DNA from 2 places in the Intestinimonas sp. MSJ-38 genome. Region 1 is predicted to be linked to the other one. Evidence: riboswitches for the same ligand, from Rfam matches in the RefSeq annotation. Region 1 holds a riboswitch; the other holds the start of a gene.

What was found. Region 1 has a riboswitch for cobalamin ahead of KQI26_RS06940 (glutamyl-tRNA reductase). Riboswitches for the same ligand answer to the same signal wherever they lie in the genome.
Region 2: it holds a riboswitch for cobalamin, as region 1 does, so the genes downstream of both, KQI26_RS13725 (homing endonuclease associated repeat-containing protein) here and KQI26_RS06940 (glutamyl-tRNA reductase) in region 1, are expected to answer to the same signal.

What each region holds. Positions count from the first base shown of each region.
Region 1 covers NZ_JAHLPO010000008.1:96,296-103,315, reverse strand. The annotation lists gene KQI26_RS06955 (heavy metal translocating P-type ATPase) at 1-521, opposite strand, end outside; gene KQI26_RS06950 (metal-sensing transcriptional repressor) at 548-808, opposite strand; gene KQI26_RS06945 (HlyC/CorC family transporter) at 1,034-2,272, opposite strand; cobalamin riboswitch at 2,619-2,791, shown strand; gene KQI26_RS06940 (glutamyl-tRNA reductase) at 2,914-3,912, shown strand; gene KQI26_RS06935 (bifunctional precorrin-2 dehydrogenase/sirohydrochlorin ferrochelatase) at 3,915-4,373, shown strand; gene hemC (hydroxymethylbilane synthase) at 4,370-5,248, shown strand; gene cobA (uroporphyrinogen-III C-methyltransferase) at 5,245-6,723, shown strand; gene hemB (porphobilinogen synthase) at 6,716-7,020, shown strand, end outside.
Region 2 covers NZ_JAHLPO010000031.1:6,033-13,052, forward strand. The annotation lists gene KQI26_RS13710 (DMT family transporter) at 1-518, opposite strand, end outside; gene KQI26_RS13715 (NAD(P)H-hydrate dehydratase) at 675-2,219, opposite strand; gene KQI26_RS13720 (MalY/PatB family protein) at 2,466-3,644, shown strand; cobalamin riboswitch at 4,145-4,373, shown strand; gene KQI26_RS13725 (homing endonuclease associated repeat-containing protein) at 4,460-5,464, shown strand; gene nikB (nickel ABC transporter permease) at 5,492-6,433, shown strand; gene nikC (nickel transporter permease) at 6,430-7,020, shown strand, end outside.

The DNA.
Region 1 (7,020 bases):
CCGCAGCCGCAGCTTTCGTGCTCGTGATCGTGGCCGTGGTCGTGACCGCAGCCGCAGCTTTCGTGCTCGTGATCGTGGCCGTGGTCGTGACCGCAGCCGCAGCTTTCGTGCTCATGGTCATGGCCGTGGTCGTGACCGCAGCCGCAGCTTTCGTGCTCATGGTCATGGCCGTGGTCGTGACCGCAGCCGCAGCTTTCGTGCTCGTGATCGTGGCCGTGGTCGTGACCGCAGCCGCAGCTTTCGTGCTCATGGTCATGGCCGTGGTCGTGGCCGCAGCCGCAGCTTTCGTGCTCGTGATCGTGGCCGTGGTCGTGACCGCAGCCGCAGCTTTCGTGCTCGTGATTGTGCCCGTGGTCGTGACCGCAGCCGCAGCTTTCGTGCTCGTGGTCATGGCCGTGGTCGTGACCGCAGCCGCAGCTTTCGTGCTCGTGGTCATGGCCGTGGTCGTGACCGCAGCCGCAGCTTTCGTGCTCGTGATTGTGCTCATGCGAATGCATGGTGTTCTCCTTGGGGTTGGGCATTGTCCTCTCCTCCTTTGGCCGGCACCTTACAGATATTTGTCCAGCACTTGATTGAACCGCTCCAGCACCTGGGTATCTCCCCGCTGGATGCCTTCCTTTACGCAATTATTCAGGTGATCCTTCAAAATGATCTTCCCCAGTTTCTCCAGGGAACCCTGAATGGCAGACAGCTGCAAAAGAATGTCTTCGCACTCTTTGTCCTCGGTGAGCATTTGGCGCACCGCCCGCACATGGCCCTCGATAGCGGCCAGCCGGTTGTCCAGGGATTTATCATAATGTCTCGACATGGGATTTCTCCTTTCCTATCCCCCACCCCCCTGGGAGGGGGTCTGACTGTATGGTAGCACGCTCATTCTTCTTTGTCAACCGTTTCTCCCCTGTAAATACTGGACTTTTTCTTTTCTGTTTTTCGCTTTTACCGTCATATTATCAGCCACCCCCCGGGGGGGGTATAATGAAGAACAAAAAGGTCCCGAGCCGAAGCCCGGGACCTTTTTGTTCTTTTATAAAAATCAGTCGGCGTTGACTTCCACCTCAATGACCCGGCGCTCATCGGCCTTGGTCACCTTGGCGGTGAGCTTGTCATACTGGAACACTTCCCCTTCCTTGGGGATGCGGCCCAGCACGCCCAGCACCCAGCCGTTGACGGTGCTCACATCCAGCTCCGGATCTTCTTCCATGCCGAACAGTTCCAGCATTTCCTCCAGATCAGCGCTGCCTTCCACACGGTAACGGCGCTCGGCGATCTTCTCGAAATCCTCTTCTTCCACTGCGTCATGTTCATCCCAAATGTCGCCCACCAGTTCTTCGATCACATCTTCCAGTGTGACGATACCGGCGGTGCCGCCGTATTCATCGGTGACCACGGCCATGTGGGCCTTGTTCTGCTGAAGCAGATGGAGCAGACGGGAAATCTTCATGGAGTCGGTGATAAAGAGCACCGAGCTGACCACTTCCTTCACAGGAGCTTTCCAATCTTTCCGGCCGTAGAAATCCTTCTGATTGATAACGCCCAGGATATTGTCAATGGTGTCCTCATAATAGGGCAGACGGGAGAAACCGGTGGAGCGGAACAGCTCCGCCACTTCCTCAGGAGTATCCTTATCAGAAACAGCCACCACATCCACCCGGGGAGTGAGGATATCGGACACATCCAACTCATGGAACTCAATGGCCGAACGCAGCAGCTCGCCCTCCTGCTCGCCGATGCCGCCGTCATTCTGGGCTTCGTCCACAATGGTCAGCAGCTCTTCTTCGGTGATGCCTTTGTCCTCCTGGGCTTTAAACACCATGGAAAGAAGTTTTTTCCACTGCATAAAGATCCAGTTCACCGGAGCAAGCACCCACAAAAGCAGGCGCATGATGGGAGAGGAGAACATGGCAAAACGCTCGGGGGATTCCTTGGCCAGGCTCTTGGGGGAGATTTCACCGAAGATCAGCACCAGAACGGTCATCACCACAGTAGAAAGGGTGATGCCGGCATTGCCGAAATACTTGGTGAAGATGACGGTGGCCAGGGAAGCCGAAGAAATGTTGACGATGTTGTTGCCGATGAGAATGGTGGAAAGTAGCTTATCGTAGTTCTCCGAAAGGTTCAGAGCCAACTGAGCCTTTTTGCTTCCCGCCTGGGCCATGTTCTTCAGCCGGATGCGGTTGAAGGATGTAAAGGCCGTTTCGGTGGCGGAAAAATAAGCCGACATGGCGATCAGAACCACCAGAACTCCGATAAGCAGCATACTGTGACTGTCCATGATTGAATGATCTTCCTCCTAAAAAATAAATATGGGTATTCCGCAAAAAAGCGCCGTTCGGACAAAACCAAAAGCCGCAGCAAACACAGACCCCGCCATCAGGCGGCGCCAAAGCAAGCTGCGGCAAAATCCTTCTTTCGTTTTCGTCCCGGCTCGGTGCCGGTTAAAGGCGGCTCATCCAAGAGTCGTCGCTCCTTCGCTATAAAATAAATTAGCTACATAATACCAAAATTCCCGCTCCATTGCAAGGTTTTTTTTGACTTTTGCCCACCCCTTTTATTTGACAAGGCAGATCGGCTTTTATATAATAAGGTATTGGACTGGGGCTGAATGTTCCCGGCCTGAAACAACCAAACGCGGTGAAGGTCCCCTTGGGGCCAAGAGGGAAGCCGGGTGCAAATCCCGCGCAATCCCGTTGCTGTAAACGCCGAGTGTCCGCCCTGGCCACTGGTTTTCCGGGAAGGCGGCGGTGCGCCATGACGCAAAGCCAGAACACCTGCCTTCACCGTCGCCCTTCATTTTTTGCGCGGATACGGAAAATGAGCGGTCTGATCTCCCTGGGGGAGGTCTGCTCCGGCCTGTTTTCCGCCGGGGCTTTTCTTTTGCCTTTTATCCTCACATGAGACAGGAGATGTGTTTTTTTGAATATTTCCATGGCCGGCATCGACCATTCCATGGCCGGTATCGACATCCGCCAGCGGTTTTCCCTGGCCAAAAGCCGCCAGCAGCAGATCCTCCAGGCCTTGTTCCACATGGAGATGGTGGAGGGAGCGGTGCTGCTTTCCACCTGCAACCGCACCGAGATCTACCTTTCCTGCCGGGAAGGCTTCTCCCCCGATCCCTTTGCCCTGTTCTGCCAGGCGGCCAATCTGCCCTTTGAAGACTGCCAGGGCCTTTACAAAGTGCGCCAGGGCGAAGAGTGCTTTGACCATCTGTGCCTTCTGGGCAGCGGCGCCCTCTCCCAGATCTGGGGAGAGGATCAGATCATCACCCAGGTGAAAAACGCCATCACCCTGGCCCGGGAAGAGCATTGCGCCGACTCCCTGCTGGAGGTGTTTTTCCGCACCGCTGTCACGGCCGCCAAAAAGATCAAAACCACCCTGCGCTTCACCCGCTCGGAAGCATCGGTTGCCACCAAAACGCTGGAGATCCTGCAAAACGCTCCGGATGCTCCCCGCAATGTGCTGGTCATCGGCAACGGGGAGATCGGCCGCCTGGTGTGCTCCCGGCTGCTGGAACAAGGTTTTTCGGTGAGCATGACCCTGCGTCAGTATAAGCACGGCCAGATCCAGGTGCCGGAAGGGGCGGCGAGTTTTGACTACGCCCTGCGCTACCAGGAGATGCCCCGTTTTGACGCTTTGGTCAGCGCCACCTCCAGCCCTCACTATACTGTGGACTGGGCGGAGTTCTCCCGCCTTGCAAAGGCCCCCCGGTATCTCATCGACCTGGCAGTGCCCCGGGATATCGATCCCGCCTGCGGCGAAAAGGCCGCCCTCTATGACATCGACACCCTGGGCCGGGAGGAATTTACCCGGGAGCGGGCAGTGCTGCTTCAACAGGCCCAGCAGATCGTGGAAAAATACCGGCAGGATCTGCACAAATGGGAACGCTATCGGGCCCAGCGGGTCTCCGGGTGCTGAACATGGAGCAGAAAAAACACTTTCCCCTTTTTTGTGATATCCAAGGAAAAAAAGCGGTGGTCATCGGCGGCGGCGCCATTGCCGCCCGCCGGTGCCGCACCCTTTCCCGCTTTGCTTTTGCCCTTCACATTATCGCCCCCACCCTCCACCCGGATATTCTGGAGCTGGAAAAGCAGGGGCTTGCCACCGTCTCCCGCCGCACTTTTGCCCCGGGGGACGAAAAGGGAGCCTTTCTTCTGGTGGCCGCCACCGACGAGCGGCAGGTCAATGCCCTGGCGGGACAACTGGCAAAACAGGCCGGGGCCTTTGTCAGCGTGGCCGACCGGCGGGAGGAATGCACCTTTTATTTTCCCGCCCTCATCGAGGACGGGCCCATCACCATCGGCGTTGCCGGCGACGGCCAGGATCACGCCGCAGTCGCCCAGCGGGCTGGGCAGATCAGGAGGCTGTTGGAACAATGAAAAAACTGCTTGTGGGAAGCCGGGAAAGCCGGCTGGCGGTGCTCCAGACCCAGATCGTCACCGATCTCATCCAAAAGCACCACCCGGACTATCAGGTGGAGCTGGTTACCATGAAAACTACCGGGGACAAGATCCTGGACCGCACTCTGGACAAAATCGGCGGCAAGGGCCTTTTTGTCCGTGAACTGGACCAGGCCCTTCTGGACAGGCGGGCGGACATCACCGTCCACAGCCTGAAGGATATGCCCATGGAAACAGCCCCCCGCCTTCCCATCCTGGCCTATTCCCGGCGGGAAGATCCTCGGGATGCTCTGGTGCTGCCCCAGGGACAAACAGAGCTGGATCTGGCCAAGCCCATCGGCTGCGCCAGCGCCCGGCGACGCATCCAGCTGGAAAAGCTCTTCCCCGGCTGCCGGGTGGAACCGGTGCGGGGCAATGTGCTCACCCGCCTGGAAAAGCTGGACCGGGGGGACTACGGCGCTTTGGTGCTGGCCTCTGCCGGACTGCGCCGCCTGGGGCTGGAAGGGCGGATCAGCCGCCTGTTTTCCCCGGAGGAAATGCTGCCCGCCGCCGGTCAGGGCATCCTGGCTGTCCAGGGCCGGGAGGATTTTGACCGTTCCCTGCTCCGGGAAGTGGAGGACAAGGATGCCACCGCCTGCGCTTTGTGCGAGCGTGCCTTTGTCCGGTTTCTGGACGGGGGCTGCTCCTCTCCGGTGGCGGCCTACGCCCAGGTGGATGGAGAAACCATCCGTCTGCGGGGCCTATACTGGGACGAAACGGGCTGGGAGATCGATGAGATTCGCGGCTCTGTGACCGACGCAGAAGAACTGGGGATTACACTGGCCCGGACAATGGCTGCAAGGAGGGGCAAATGACAAAAGGAAAAGTAACTTTGGTGGGCGCCGGACCGGGAGATGCGGGTCTGCTCACCTGCAAGGGACGGGAAGCCCTGGAAAAAGCCGATGTGGTGGTTTATGACCGTCTGGTGGGCGAAGGGGTCCTGAACCTCATTCCCCCGGGGTGCAAAAAAATCGATGTGGGCAAGCGGTCGGGAGAGCATCCCGTGCCCCAGTGGCGGATCAACCAGATCCTGGCGGAGGAAGCCAAGAAGGGACAGGATGTGGTGCGGCTCAAAGGAGGCGACTGCTTCCTCTTTGGCCGTGGTGGCGAAGAGCTGGAAGAGCTGGTAAAAGAGCAGGTTCCCTTCCAGGTCATCCCCGGCATCACCTCGGCCCTGGCCGCCCCGGCTTACGGCGGCATTCCGGTGACCCACCGGGATTTCTGCTCCTCCCTGCACATCATCACCGGCCACAAAAAGAAGGACGGAGAGCTGACGCTGGATTATCCCGCCCTGGTACGGCTCCAGGGCACTCTGGTTTTCCTCATGTCGGTGTCCACCGCCCCTCAGATCGCCCAGGGCCTGCTGGATGCAGGCATGGAAAAAGAGATGCCGGCAGCCATCATCGAAAAGGGCACCCGGCCGGATCAGCGCACCATCCTCACCACCCTTTCCCGCCTGGGAGAAACGGTACAGGAAAAAAAGGTCACTTCCCCCGCCATTTTGCTGGTGGGCAAGGTGGCGTCCCTGTCCCCTCAGTTTGACTGGTTCGATGCCCTGCCTCTCAAGGGGAAGCACATCCTGGTGACCCGTCCCCGGCAAGAGGGCTCCCTCCTGCAAAACCGCCTGGAAGAGCTGGGGGCCCGGGCCGACCTGCTCCCGGCGATTGCACGGGAAAAGCTGCCCTTCTTCCTGCCCGATCTGAAGGATTACACCGCCCTGCTCTTCACCAGCCCCCACAGTGTGGCCTGTTTCTTTGAAGGGCTGTGGGAAGCAGGCCTGGACAGCCGGGTTCTTTTTGGCAAAAAACTGGCCGCTGTGGGCAGTCAGACCGCTCGGGCTTTACAAAAGCAGGGGCTGCGGGCCGATTTTGTGCCCCGGGAATACAGCGGCAAAGCCCTGGGAGCGGAAATGAAGGCCGCAGGCTTCCTCACACCGGAGGACCGTGCCCTCATCCCCCGGGCCAAGAAGGCCGGCCCCCATCTGGAAGAGGCCCTGAACGAAATGCAGGTCCCCTACACCGTCCTGCCTGTGTATGAAACTTTGCTGCAAAAAGGTGAAGAGCACATCGACCCCCGGGTCTATGACGCCCTGACCTTTACCAGCGCCAGCGCAGTAGAGGGTTTTCTGCTCAGCTGTCCCGGCGCCGATCTTTCCCATCTTCCTGCCCTGTGCATCGGGCCGGAAACCGGCAAAAAGGCGGCGGAAATGGGGATGGATGTTACTCTGTCCCCGGAAGCCACCATCGATTCCATGATAGATACATTGATAGGAGGTTTTTTCCATGATTGATCGTTCCCGCCGTCTCCGCACCACTCCCCTGCTCCGTGGCATGGTGCGGGAGACCCGCATGAGTCCCCAGAGCCTGATTCTGCCTCTGTTTTTGCAGGAAGGGGAAAAGATCTGCTCCCCCATCCCCAGTCTGCCCGGCCACTTCCATTACAGCCCCGATGAAGTCTCCCGGGGCATTGAGGAAGCCCTGAGCCACGGGATCAACAAATTCCTGCTCTTCGGCCTGCCCGCCAGCAAAGACCCGGAAGGCAGCGGCGCTTATGCAGAGGACGGCATTGTTCAGCAGGGACTGCGGGC
Region 2 (7,020 bases), on a different contig from region 1:
CCTTTGGAATAACGGAGCAAGGTATAGGCGATCCCCGATGTAACCGAAGAGAAAAAGGCCATGGACAAGGGCAGGAAATCCGAATGGAAAGTGGGTCCGGCCACGATGACCACACCGGCAAAAGCCAGGAGAAGGGCAGGCAGCTGAACCTTGGACAGCTTCTCCTTGAGGAACACGCAGGCAAGCAGTGTGACCAGGAAGGGGGACATCTTGCTCAGAATACTCACATCGGCCTGGCGGGCATGGCTGGAGGCATAAAACAGGGAGATGACCCCCACAAAGCCAAAGAAGGACCGGCCGAAGAGCAAAGGCTGCACGCTTTTATCTCCGAAAAGAGACAGGTTATTTTTCCGGATAAGCACAAAGGCCACCACCAGACTGATCAGGTTGCGGCAAAAAACCTGTTCCATCACCGGGATGCGGCTGCCGGAATAAGAGACCGCCACCTGCATGGCGGAAAAAAACAGGGCCGAAAGCAGCATGAGCAGTACGCCGCCTTGTTTTTCCGATAATTTCATGGGTATTTCCTCTCTTTCTGCGGCACAGCCGCAAAAAGAGCCTACCCCCTCTCCCCTGCTGCTGTCAAGAGCAGACGCAACATCCGCAGACTTTTCCTCTATATTCAGCAAAAAGGGCAAGTTCCCGTTGTTCTTTTGACTTTGTAGCTCCCTCTGCTAGCCCAAAGGCATCTCCTCGGGCTTTTCCAGCCGCTTCAAAAGAAAGGGAAGATTCTCCGGGATATCGGAAGGCAGGATGCCGTAAACCGACCGCTCCAGGGCCAACATATCGGCGCAGGTTCCGTGGAGACAGCTCCCCAGCACCGCACTTTCAAACAACGGCACGCCCTGGGCGGCAAAGGACAGGATCATCCCCGCAAGCACATCTCCGCTTCCCCCTTTGGAAAGGCCGGTGTTCCCCGTCCGGTTCACATACAGCCGGCCATCCGGAGAGGCCACTAGAGTACGGCTGCCCTTGAGCAGCAGCACGGCCCCGGTCTTTTGGGCAAACTCCAAGGCCACCGCCGCCCGATTCTGCTGGATCTCCTCCACGCTTTTTCCAGTAAGTCGGGAAAACTCCAACGGATGGGGGGTAAACAGCAAATTTTCTCCCGCTTTTCCCAACAGTTCAGGCCATTTTGCCAGAATATTGATACCGTCGGCGTCCACGATCAGCGGCGCTTTGCGGCAGGCCAGCAGATTCTGCATCAGCTGACCGCCTTCCAGCCCGGTGCCCAGACCGCATCCCACCAAAATGGCCGAAGCCTTCTGGCTCCACTGGGCCAGATCTTCATTCCAGATGCTCTGGCCCTCCGGGCTCTCCTCCAGACCCATCATCACCGGTTCGGCCATCGCTCCGGCGGCAATGGGCAGAACGCTTTTGGGCACGGCCAGGCGCAAAAGTCCCACGCCGCAGCGCAGCGCCCCCTTGGAGGACAAAATGGCGGCGCCGCTCATACCCCGGCTTCCGGCGATGTTGAGGGCGGTGCCAAAGGTGCCCTTGTTCCCCGCCGGGTCCCGGGGCGGAAGCAGGGAAATACAGCTCCGGGGCGTCACGGCAAAAGCCCGGGTGGCACAGTTTTCCCGGTCTTCTTCCTCTTCTCCAAAGCTGCGCAGCACCACTTTACCGCAGTTTTCACTGCCTGGCTGGGAGAAGTGGCCGATTTTATAGCATCCCAGGGCGATGGTCACCTGGGTCTGGAAGGCCCCTTCGGCCTGGCTGCCGTCGTCTCCCCGCACACCGCTGGGGATATCGATGGCGGCCTTCTGGGCCTGACTTTTCTCGCACAGGGAAAAGATATGGGCCACCGCAGGCGGCAGCTGCCCCCGCATCCCAATGCCGTAAACGGCATCCACAATGATGTCGCTGCCCATCAAAAGCTTTTCCAGCTCTGTTTCCTCGATGGGCAGCCGGTACACCGGGATGCTGCCCAATCTCCGATACATCTCCTGGGCATCGGGATGGGTGGGTTCCTGAAGCAAAAGGACAAAAGGCATAGCTCCCCGCAGCTGAAGATGGCGGGCCAGCACAAAGCCGTCGCCTCCATTACCCCCTTTGCCGCAGATGACGCACACCCGCTTATCCCCCACACCCCACTGGGCCTGGAGGGTCTCACAGCAGGCTCTTCCTGCGTTCTCCATCATCTGCAAATAGGAAATGCCCCGTTCATAGGTCATCTGCTCCAGACGCCGGGTTTCCTGGGCTGTAAAAAGCGGGATCATAGTCCCCCTCCTTTTCTTTTCTGTGATTTATACGATTTGTGTGATACCATGTGGTATATTGACCATGTTTCATGCAATATAATAACTGCTTCTTGATTATTATACCATGTTTTCTCCCCTTTCTGGGTGGACGGTTTGTAAACGAAAAGGCAAAAAAAGATTGACTTTTGATGGTGGAATGATATTCTATCTTTAGATGCTAAACACCTATTCAAAATCTCTATAAAAGACAAGGAAGGGATAGAAATGTACGATTTTAAGAACGCTCCTCATCGTAAAAATCAGGGCTGCATCAAGTGGGATAAGGCCGATGTCCTCTATGGCTGCGGCGTGGCAGAAAACCTGCTGCCCATGTGGATCGCCGATATGGATTTCGCTGTGGCCCCTCCCATTGTGGCCGCTCTGCAGAAGAGAGTGCAGAATCTGGTCTTTGGCTATGACTTTTTGACCGATGAATATTATGAAGCCGTCATCGGCTGGATGAAGCGCCGCCACAACTATGAGATCCAGAAGGAGTGGATCACCTTCACTCCCGGCATCGTCACCGCTCTGCATATGGCAGTCAACTCCGTCACCGAGCCCGGCGACGAAGTGCTGATGTGCTCTCCGGTATACGGCCCCTTCTTTGGCGCCGCCACCGATGAAGGCCGTGTGCTGCTGGATGTGCCCCTCCATGACGAGGACGGCTATTACACCATGGACTGGGATGCCATGGAAAAAGCAGTCACCCCCAAGACCCGGGCCATGCTGCTGTGCTCCCCCCACAACCCCGGCGGCCGTGTGTGGACCAGAGAAGAACTGGAAAAACTGGACGCTTTCTGCGAAAAGCACAATATCTTCGTCATCGCCGACGAAATCCACAACGATCTGGTCTTCTCCGGCGAGCACATCGTCTACGGCAATGTGTCCGAGCACGCCAAGATGAACTGCATCATCTGCACCGCCCCCAGTAAGACCTTCAACCTGGCCGGCATCCAGGGCTCCAATATCCTGATTGCCAACGAGGAAGTGCGGAAGAAGTTCCAGGCTCAGGTGGCCAAGGCCCATGCCAGCGCCAACGTCTTCGCCGGCCCCGCCACCATCGCCGCCTACAACGAAGGCGAGCAGTGGCTGGATGAGCTGATCGATGTGCTTCGGGGCAACTGCCAGTACTTTGTGGACTTCATCCACGAGCACTGCCCCGAACTGAAAGTGCGCATGAACGAAGCCACCTATCTGATGTGGCTGGATTGCCGCGGCCTGGGCATGACCGAGGAAGAGCTGGGCAAATGGTTTGCCGAAAAGGTGGGCATCGCCGCCAATGTGGGCTCCTGGTTCGGTCAGACCGGCACCTGCTTCCGTCGGCTGAACATGGCCTGCCCCCGCACCTTTGTGGAGGACGCCTGCCAGCGGATCGAAAAAGCTGTCAAGGAACTGCGCAAGTAAAACTGGCCTTTGGCCTGAAATAAGAAAAAAGCACCCCAAGGGCTACTCCTCACAAGGACATCTTGAGATCAACCCAAGAATGACCGATTGAGAGAAGCCCTGGGGTGTCTGCCCCAAATGTTTCAAATGGGGGGAATGGCCGCAAGCCACAACAAGATGGCTTTCGGCCATTATATATATCATGGGCATGATAGAAATCGAAACAAGTCAATTTGTTGGTTTTGTGCCGCACGGGGATATAATTATACTTGCAATCAGCAAAATATTGCCTTATAATAAATAAAGTGTAAAGTAAATAATATTAGGCAGATACGATGAGAAACTTGTGTGACACAGGTGCTCTTTATCATAAGCCGGTGAGAGTCCGGCGCGAAAGGCCGTGTTCGTCGTGGGACGTCAGCCGGCAGTGATCGTACATCAGGGAGCATCCTCTTGGGAGTCGTAGGCTGTTTTGTATCCATGCGGTCTTTCCGAAGAGGAAAGACCGTTTTTTTATGCCAAAATAAAATATAACTTTTTGTGGCCGCAGAGGAAAATTCGGGCGGCTGAACAAGGGAATCGGGTGAGAATCCCGGACGGTAACCGCCGCTGTATGCGTGATGTCCGCTGCTCGTCAACGAAAGTTCGCCATTGGGGACGTGCCCTGAGAAGGCAGAGCAGACCGGCGAAGGCAGGAATACCCTGCCCCAAGCGCAAGTCAGAAGACCTACAAAAAGAGACAGGCCAGGTGTGGGACGCTGCACTTGGCATTCGTTACGCAGAAAAACGGCTGCGGATCCTGAGATCCGCAGCTGTTTTTTCAGTGAGGGACAGAAATGGCGGAAGAAATCAACAAAAATCAGCTGCTGGAGCAGAAAAAAGCGGTGTTCGACATGATCGTGGAAGGCCCCAAACTCCCCGGAGAGGCGGAGGCGAAAGAGGACGATCCGTACTCACTGGACACCGAGCGAGGCGCGCAACTCTACGCATCTTTTTCTGATGACGAGTTGCTGGAACTTCTGCGCGGAAGTGCCCAGCGTCTGGGACATTCTCCCTCTCAGAGGGAGGTGCATTGGATCCTGCGTGCATATCTCAAAGCTCGTTTCAAAAATTGGCCGAGGGCATTGCGTGCAGCGGGATTGAGCCGGTCGGCGGGTCGGGGCGGAACATCCTCAGAGCAGATGTCTCAGAAGAACGAGGAGTACCAGCAGATGCTCAATCAAATTCGAGGCATGGCGGAACAGCTGGGCCGAATCCCACACCCGTCGGAGCTGCCTGAGATATGCCGGAAACTGAAAAAACGCTATCGTACCTGGGGCGAGGTTTTAGCTGCTGCCGGAGTTGAGGAAGCAGTGGCTGTCCATCTGCAGAAAGAAGAAAACCTAAAGGATGATGAGCTGCGTATGCTCCAAGAATTGAGAACCCTCGCGGAAAGGCTGAATCGCTCGCCCCTTCGCGGTGAAGCGGAGCAAAGCCTGCGGGAATCCCTGCTCCGGCGTTTTGGATCGTGGCGGAACGCACTCTATCAGATCGATCTGGAACCGGTTCGGCGCATCACCCCCTTTGTGAATGCTCCGCTGCAGCGGGAAAAAGACAAGCAGAGGGCAACCCACCGGCAGGAGCTATACGACTGCCACTATCGGCTTTTGAAGCTGGATCCCCAGACGCAAGCAGATTTGGCGTTGGTACGGAAACTGGCGCAGCAGCTTGGGCATCCTCCCGGCCGCAGAGAGGTACCGGCGGAGGTCCGCATGCGCCTGCAAAAGGTCTGCGGCTCCTGGTCAAACGCCCTGTTTCAACTGGGGTTACAGGAAAAGCGCGGCAGATTGCGGCAGCGTTGATTTACTTTTGCGAGGTGAGGAATGCAGATGAAACGAAAAATAAGCTACCGGCTTGCCCATATTTTTCTGGTGCTGCTGGGCGTCAGCTTTTTAAGTTTTCTGCTGATGTATGTGTCGCCGGGCGATCCAGTCCGGGCCATGTACGCTGTCAGCGGCAGTATCCCGTCGGAGGAAGTGCTGGAACAGACCAGAGAGGAACTGGGACTCAACGATCCGTTTTTCATCCAGTACGGCAACTGGATCTCCAACTGCCTCCGGGGAGACTTCGGCACATCCTACTCAAAGGGCGAAGCGGTAGCGACCCTTTTGATGGAGCGGGTCATGCCCACCATTCAACTGGCGCTGCTGTCCCTGGTGATCATGGTTCTTGTGGCCGTACCCATCGGCGTATACTCCGCTTTGCGACAGAACAGCATACTGGACTATCTTTTGCGGGGTACCACATTTATCAGCATTTCCATGCCTAATTTCTGGGTGGGATTGCTGCTGCTCTATGTGGTGGCCATGAAGCTGGGATGGCTTCCGGTGGTGTCCAACCAAATGAACTTCCAGCGGTTGATTCTGCCAGCCGTGACATTGGCCATTGCCATGGCGGGGAAATACGCCCGACAGGTTCGGGCGGCTATTTTGGAGGAATTGCGTCAGGACTATGTGGCAGGCGCCAGGGCCCGGGGGCTGTCGGAACGATGCGTGCTCTGGTGCCATGTGCTTCCAAACGCTGTTTTGCCCCTCATCACCATGCTGGGGCTGTCTTTGGGCTCTCTGCTGGGCGGTACCGCCGTGGCGGAAGTGATCTTCTCCTATCCGGCACTGGGCAGCCTGGCGATCTCCGCCATTACCTCCAGAGACTATCCGCTGATCCAGGGCTATGTACTGTGGATTGCCCTGATCTATATGGCGGTCAATCTGGTGGTGGATCTCTCTTATAACCGGCTGGATCCCCGGCTGAGAAAGGAGCTGCAGACATGACCGCTGCGAAAAAGCGTTTTTTGGTGTTTGGCTTGATGGCCCTGGCCATTCTTCTTGTGGCGGTACTGGCCCCTGTCATTGCCACCCATGATCCCAACAGCTCCGTTCTGGCGGATGCGGTACAGTCCCCCAGCGGAGAACACTGGTTTGGGACAGACAAAATGGGGCGGGATCTGTTCTCCCGTGTCATTTATGGTACCAGAACCTCCATTTTATCCACCATGGTACTGGTGCTCAGTATTCTGTTTGTGGGCGGTACCCTGGGCATCGTGGCCGGTTATGTCGGCGGCATGGTGGAAACCGTCATCATGCGCGTTGCCGACATGATGGTCTCCTTTCCCGGTATGGCTCTTGCCATTGCCCTGGCCGGTATGCTGGGCGGCAGTATCATCAGCGCCATCCTGGCCATTATGGCGGTAAGCTGGACGAAATATGCCCGCCTGGCCCGCAGCCTGGTGCTGAAGGTCAAACACCAGGACTATGTGCTGGCTGCTCGGATCTCCGGGACCCGGGAGCGGGACATCCTGCTGCGCTATATGGTGCCGTCAGCCCTTCCCACACTGGTCATCACCGCTGCCACCGATGTG